2 linked regions of the Lewinella sp. 4G2 genome follow. The protein of the gene in region 2 interacts with the protein of the main gene of each other region in a pairwise test. Links are inferred from orthologs where the notes say so. Each region holds a gene or a part of one and is shown on either strand. Other genes may lie near its edges.

Region 1 (3,591 bases), 130 kb from region 2 along the record:
GGTGCACCACTTTGCGCTCAGTTCCGCTGGCGGAGCTGAGGGTCTTGCGACCACCAAAACCGGTAGCAATTACGGTCACGCTCAAGCTATCACCGAGGCTTTCGTCGAAACAGTTACCCCAGATAAGGTCCGTTCCGTAGCCAGCTTCTTCCTGGACGAATTCAGTGATCTCAAAGATCTCATCCATCGTCACTTCCCGCTTACCGGAGGTAATGTTCAACAGGATGTGCTCAGCACCACGGATGTCGTTATCCTCGAGCAGTGGGCTGTGTAGGGCTTGGTCCACTGCTTGGCGGGCGCGGTCGTCGCCTTCCGCCATTGCAGTGCCCATGATGGCTACTCCACTGTCGCGCATTACCGTGTTGACGTCTTCGAAGTCAACGTTTACGTAACCGGGAACGGTGATGATCTCGGCGATACCTTTCGCGGCGGTCGTCAGGATGTTATCCGCCTTTGAGAAGGCATCCTTCAGACTCAGGTTGCCGTGGATTTGGCGTAGTTTGTCGTTGCTGACGACAATCAGCGTGTCGACGTTATCCTTCAATTCTTTCAGTCCTTCCATTCCGTTGGTCGCGCGGCGGCGGCCTTCAAAGGTGAAGGGGAGGGTTACGATACCCACCGTCAGGATGCCCATTTCACGGGCGGTCTTGGCGATGATGGGCGCCGCGCCGGTACCGGTACCACCACCCATTCCGGCGGTGACGAAGAGCATCCGGCAATTGTTATTCAGGTATTTCTTTACCTCTTCAATGCTCTCTTCGCAGGCGGCCTTGCCAACGTTGGGCTTGGAGCCGGCTCCGCGTCCTTCGGTCAGGTTTGGGCCGAGGTGCATGAGGGTGGGCACCGGGCTCTGTTCGAGGGCCTGGTGGTCGGTATTACAGATGGCGAAATCGACGCCAATGATACCTTGTTCGTACATGTGGTTCACGGCGTTAGAGCCACCGCCACCTACACCGATTACTTTGATGATGGGCGCTTCGCCCTGAGGGAAATCGATAGTCATAATTCAGGTTTTGTGCCCGCGGGCTCGGTCCTCACCGTTTTCACACCTTTTTTGAAACTGGCTAGAGAGTATTACTGCGGGCTTGGGTGAAATGGTCAATTCTCTCACCCAAATTTTTATATGGTATAAATTAAGTTGTTTTTGCGCTGCCGCGGGTGCAATGTCCGGTAGGTGAATACGTAGGAAACGTACAGCTGCCGGACATTAGCGGACGATTAAAGATCGGCGTCCGGCTCCGCTTCGAACCATTCCTTGGTCTTTTTGAACATATTGTTCAACCAGCCACTCTGTCCGGAATTGGTAGCAGCTTCGGCTTCGCGCTGGCGTTGGAGTTCCAACAATTTTGCCTGAGCTGCCTGGCGTTCCTTCATGTTGTTGTCCTCCTGGACACGGAGAGCAGCGGCTTCGGCAGCGGCTTTAGCGGCAGCCTCCTTTTCCTTGCGGCGGGATAGGACTGGTTCGATGCGGCCAGCATCAATATCGCTGAATCCCTGGAGTAAAAGACCGAGGCCGGTAGCGTAAACAGGGCTGGTCAGTTTTTCCTGGTATCCGTGCGTCAGGTGCTCTACGGGAGTGCCGAGGCGGGCGGACATTCCGGTTTGGATCTCAGTAAGCTTATCGAGGTCCTTAAGTAAGGATCCACCGCCCGTCAAAACGATGCCTCCGATCAAGTCGTGCTGATTGAACCCAGCCCGGCGGATCTCCCACTGTACGTGATCCAAAATCTCTTCTCCCCGCGCCATAATGATGCGGGATAAGTTTCTTTCGCTGATTTCTTTGGGATCACGACCACGCAATCCGGGAATTACGATGAGACGATTCTCCTGCACCTCGTTGGGGACGGCACGGCCGTAAACGATCTTCAGTTTTTCTGCCTGATCGTACATGACGGTGCAGCCCTGCTTGATGTCACTGGTAAAGACGTTGCCACCGAATGGAATGACCGCCGTGTGGCGAATGATACCATCCTTGTAAATGGTGATGTCGGTGGTGCCTCCGCCAATATCTACGAGGGCAACGCCCGCTTGCTTTTCGTCTTTGTACAGTACGGATGCGGCGCTGGCAATGGGTTCGAGGGTAACGCTCGCCATTTCAAGATCAGCGCGCTCCACGCAACGGTTGATGTTATTACTAGCCATTGTCTGGCCCGTAATGATGTGAAAGTTCGCTTCGAGGCGGCTACCGGACATACCGATCGGGTCCACGATGCCTTGCTCCATATCAACGGTGTATTCCTGCGGAATCACGTGAAGAATCTTATCACCGGGGGGCAATACCAACTTATGCATGTCGCTGATGAGCCGGTCAATGTCGCGCTGGCTGATCTCCTCCCGGGCGTTATCCCGCACGAGCATACCGCGGTGCTGCAAACTTTTGATGTGTTGGCCGGCAATACCGACGTGGACGACATCAAAGTCTACCCCACTTGACCGACGGGCTAAATCACACGCATCTTTGATTGCGGTAATCGTTTTTTCGATGTTGTTGACGACGCCGCGCATGACGCCTTCGGACTGTACTTTTCCCGTCCCCAGGATTTCCAGTTGGCCGTGCTCGTCGCGTTTTCCGACGAGTGCGCAGACCTTGGTGGTGCCAATATCTAGCGCAGCAATAATTTGTTGTTGAGTGGTATCAGACATTCTAAACCTATTTAGCTGAATATAAAATAATTCGACTTGGAGAGGGTCGTCTCAGCGGTCGAAAATCAAAAATTTGGGGCCATTTTGCCTCCTGAAATCCAATGCAATGAGTGCTTCATCGCTTAGTTGTAAATGTACTCATAACAATTTACTTTCAGAGGCTAATTAGACGCAAAATTTTCATTTAAAGTGATATTTTTTTGTGGTGGATTGGAGGGGCTTACGAGCAGCTCAAATTCGCCACTTTCTTGCTTAGTTTTTCCGGGCTACCACCTGATCGTTGTAACGTAGATCGAAGCTTTTGTACTTGCGCCATCCTTCGTAGGGCACGCCCTCCCGGTAGAAAGTTTTCAGGCGTTCGAGACGCTCAACGGTAGTCATTTCGTGGTAGCGGCCGAGGTGAATAATTTGGTCGCCTACTTTGGGGGCCAGCACCCATTCTCCGGCGGTGTTTACGTAAACCTGTTCGACGAGTGCGTTGAGGAATTCATCGGCCCGAATGTGGCGGGCAAATTGTACCAATTGGTAAAGTTGGTTATCAGAATCCTCCATAAAGTCGTCCGACCACAAAACGATGTTGCCCGTAACGACCGGGACGCGGGCGGTGTAGTTTTCACTTAGTGGCATCCGCAAACCATTCTCATCCAGGTAGTAATTCTGTCCGTTTTCCGCAATGACCCGTAGGAGGGGTACTTGTTGGGTGACGATGATATTTAACTGCAAATCATCATCCACGAAAGCATCCGCATCGGCGACGAAAGCCTGGTTTTCCAATACATCTTCTACCCGCTTGATGTCAATGTCCGCTAGTGAAAGAGCGCTCAACGGTTTGGTGAAACTGGCGGACAATTTTTCCAATAATTGTTCGGGCGTGACGAGCGCACTACCATCGGGTAATGGCATCACGACGGGGGCCACCGTTTGTACGTGGGAGGCTTCGCGGGTTCC
Region 2 (3,545 bases):
GGCCATTACGAGTGAGGATCTGACGCAGGGTGGCAAGCCGGGCGACGTTGCCTACGCGACACTTACCTCCATCTCCGAAAGTCCCATCACCAAAGGGCTGCTTTACGTTGGTAGCGACGATGGCTTGATCCACCGCAGCGATGATGGTGGCGAGACCTGGACGAACATCAACAACGGGCTGCCGCGGAATCTGTGGGTCAGCCGAATCGCCGCGGGCAAGCACGATGCTTCCACCGTCTACCTCACCCTCAATGGTTACCGAAATGATGATTTCACGAGCCACGTTTACAGGAGTACCGACCAAGGGGCCAGCTGGGACCGAATCGGTCAGTTCCTACCCACGGAGCCCGCTAACGTGATCCTGGAAGACTATTCCTCCCCCAACCTACTCTTCGTCGGTTCCGACCACGCCCTCTACGTGAGTATCGATGGCGGTAAGAAGTTCAATACCGTAAACAATGGCTTGCCGGCCGTGGCGGTCCACGATCTTGTCATTCACGAGCCCAGCGGCGACCTGATCGTCGGCACCCACGGGCGGTCACTTTACAAGGCCAACGTCAAACTCCTGCAGGCCGCCGCGCGGGAATCCGGTGCCATGGCCATTGATGCTCCCGAGGTTGTCCGTTACTCCAGCCGCTACGGCACCCTGGATTTTGACCTTCAGACCCGTAAGCCAGAAATGAAGTTCGCCGTTTATAATCCGGGCGCTGCCGCGGGTGCGGAGTTAAGGATCAAGAGCGACGACGGAACAACCCTCTACCAGCGGGATCTGAAATTGATGCCGGGCATCAACCAGTTCACCTACGACCAGACCTTCGATGGGCGTTTTGCCGAAATGGTCAGCGTTGCCTTGACCAATATACAGGAAGACAGCAGCCGCCCCGCCGCTAAAGTGGAAGCTGCTAAGGACGGTAATTTCTACCTCCGCAAAGGCAATTATACCCTGACGGTGGCGGCCGGCAGCAACGTGGTCGAGCATTCCTTCGAAGTGAAGTAGTTCCGTCCCGAAATCAATTCCTGAGGCTCGTGCATTCCATCCGCTTACTAGAGTGAGCGGATGGATGTACGGGCTTTCTCTTTTTAACTACTGCTTGCACTAATAAATCCCGTAAACATCAATCACTTACGGGCAATTTTTGCGACTTTTGCACTTTGTAAGTAGGGCGACTAATTGTTGCCCTTACTTTACACCAACTCAATACTAAGTGCCGGGGTAAACACTTTGACTCTGCGGTCAAGAACCTACTTCAAACCGACCCACGGCCGAAACAGCATCGCGCTACGCTAACCACCGGAATACATGAGGTTATTCAGTCTTTTTCAGCAAAACCTGGCCATTGATTTGGGGACCGCCAATACCCTGATCATTCAGAATGGAGAGGTGGTGATTGACGAGCCTTCCATCGTAGCCATCAACCGTAAAACGGAGGAGACCATCGCCGTCGGTTACCGCGCCATGCAAATGCACGAGAAGACTCACGAAAACATTCAGACTGTCCGCCCACTGAAGGACGGGGTGATTGCCGACTTCCGCGCCGCCGAACACATGATCAAGGGGATGATCGAAATGATCGGGACCCGCAAGTCATTCCTCACCCACCTCAAAATGGTGATCTGCATCCCTTCCGGCATCACCGAAGTAGAAAAGCGCGCCGTATTTGAAAGCGCCGCCCGGGTAGACTCCAAAGAGACCTACCTCATCTACGAACCCATGGCCGCCGCCCTCGGTATCGGCCTCGACGTAGAGGAACCCATTGGCAACATGATCATCGACATTGGGGGTGGCACGACGGAAATTGCCGTCATCGCCCTGTCGGGAATTGTTTGCGACCAGTCCATCCGCACGGCGGGGGATGAGTTCACCGAGAACATCGTCAACTACATGCGCCGAAGCCACAACATCCTGATTGGGGAGCGGACGGCAGAGCAGATCAAATTCCACGTAGGTTCCGCCCTCGGCCAACTGGATAACCCACCGGAAGATTACGCCGTCAATGGCCGGGACTTGCTCAACGGTATCCCCCGCCAGATCACGGTCAATTACCAGGAGATTGCCGCGGCGCTCGATGAATCCATTCAGGCTATCGAAGAAGCCGTCATCCGTGCCCTGGAGACGACGCCTCCGGAACTCGCCAGCGACATATACAAGACCGGCCTATACCTCACCGGAGGTGGTGCCCTCCTCCGTGGTTTGGACAAGCGTCTCAGTGCCAAAACCCAACTACCCGTCCACGTTGCCGAAGACCCCCTGACTGCGGTTGTCCGTGGCACCAGCAAGGCTTTGGCGGATACGCGGCGGTACAAGAGTATTTTGGTACCGAGCTCCAGCGTAAGTTAATTATCAGTCTATAGTCTGTAGTCTTTAGTCTATAGTGCATCTACTCAAGACTAAAGACTACAGACTATAGACTACAGACTACCCCGTGCAGCAACTACTCCGCATATTTTTCAGCAACGGCAGCTTCTTCACCTTCGTGGCGCTGCAGCTGGTAAGTATGTACTGCATCATCAGCTTCAACAGCCCCCAGGCTTCCATCGCCGCCGAAACCTGGAGCATCCGGGCGGGGGCCGTCCGTAGCGTGACGGAGAGCGCGCGGGATTACCTGGACCTGGAGGCGGAGAACGAAGCTTTACGCCAGGAAACGGCCCGGCTGCGACAGCTCCTCCCCGAAAGCAGTTATGACGCCAAGGTGGTGGTGGATTCGATGGAAGACCGCCAACTCATCCAGCGTTACAACTACCTGACTGCCCACGTCGTCAACCGCTCGCCGTACCGGCCCAACAATACGCTGATCATCGACCGTGGACGTACTCTTGGCGTCCGGCCCGGCCAGGGCGTAGTGGGAGCCACCGGGTTGGTGGGTATCGTAGACCGGGTTACGGAGAACCACGCGCGGGTGCTCTCCGTCCTGCACCAGAGTATTCGCATCAGTGCGGGTTTGCGCTCCGGCGATTTTGGCACCCTGCGTTGGGATGGCCAGGATCCGCGTTACGTCACCGTAACCGATTTGGCGGATTACATCAAAGTCGCTCCCGGGGATACGATCTTCAGTACGGGTTACTCCAACGTCTATCCAACCAACCAGGTGATTGGGACGGTTGAGTCGGCGGAGGTACAGCCGGGCACGGGAAGCCAGAACCTGCGCGTAGCGCTATCCAATGACCCCTTGATTGAGACTGACGTATTCGTCGTGCAAGACCTATTCAAAGATGAATTGTCTGGCCTTGCCGACGAGGGAGAGACTAACTAATCAACGCTAACGACTAACCTAATATGCGCGGTTCCGACCCCATCAGTAATGGAATACGGTTTGTCGTTTTTCTCTTCCTGCAGGTTTTCCTGTTCAGGCAGGTGAGTATTTCGTTTGGGGGGACGGCCTACCTGTCCATCATCGTCAGTCCGCTCTTCATCGCTTTACTCCCGCTCCGGACGCCACGGCCGCTCGTGGTGCTTTTTGCCTTCCTACTGGGCTTTGGTACGGACCTCTTCTACGAATCACTGGGGGTGCACATGGCGGCGGCCTGCTTCACCGGTTACATGCGCC

What was found.
Region 1: the proteins of A3850_RS11360 (region 2) and ftsA interact in binary tests that used the Escherichia coli proteins (3 or more experiments, as listed by UniProt). The link is inferred for Lewinella sp. 4G2 from one-to-one orthologs.

Annotation. Positions count from the first base shown.
Region 1 is NZ_LVWJ02000014.1:2,839,229-2,842,819, reverse strand. The notes cover bases 432-3,374. They hold ftsA (cell division protein FtsA), read right to left. Parts: upstream 2,644-3,374; coding sequence 1,219-2,643; downstream 432-1,218. Other genes in these bases: A3850_RS11880 (cell division protein FtsQ/DivIB), read right to left, coding at 2,896-3,374; ftsZ (cell division protein FtsZ), read right to left, coding at 432-1,003. Outside these bases: more of ftsZ, read right to left, coding at 1-431; more of A3850_RS11880, read right to left, coding at 3,375-3,591. UniProt on the Escherichia coli protein: Essential cell division protein that assists in the assembly of the Z ring. May serve as the principal membrane anchor for the Z ring.
Region 2 is NZ_LVWJ02000014.1:2,713,011-2,716,555, reverse strand. Bases 423-3,319 are described here. They hold A3850_RS11360 (rod shape-determining protein), read left to right. Parts: upstream 423-1,300; coding sequence 1,301-2,338; downstream 2,339-3,319. Other genes in these bases: A3850_RS11350 (hypothetical protein), read left to right, coding at 3,275-3,319; mreC (rod shape-determining protein MreC), read left to right, coding at 2,424-3,251; A3850_RS11365 (glycosyl hydrolase), read left to right, coding at 423-997. Also shown: more of A3850_RS11365, read left to right, coding at 1-422; more of A3850_RS11350, read left to right, coding at 3,320-3,545. UniProt on the Escherichia coli protein: Forms membrane-associated dynamic filaments that are essential for cell shape determination. Acts by regulating cell wall synthesis and cell elongation, and thus cell shape.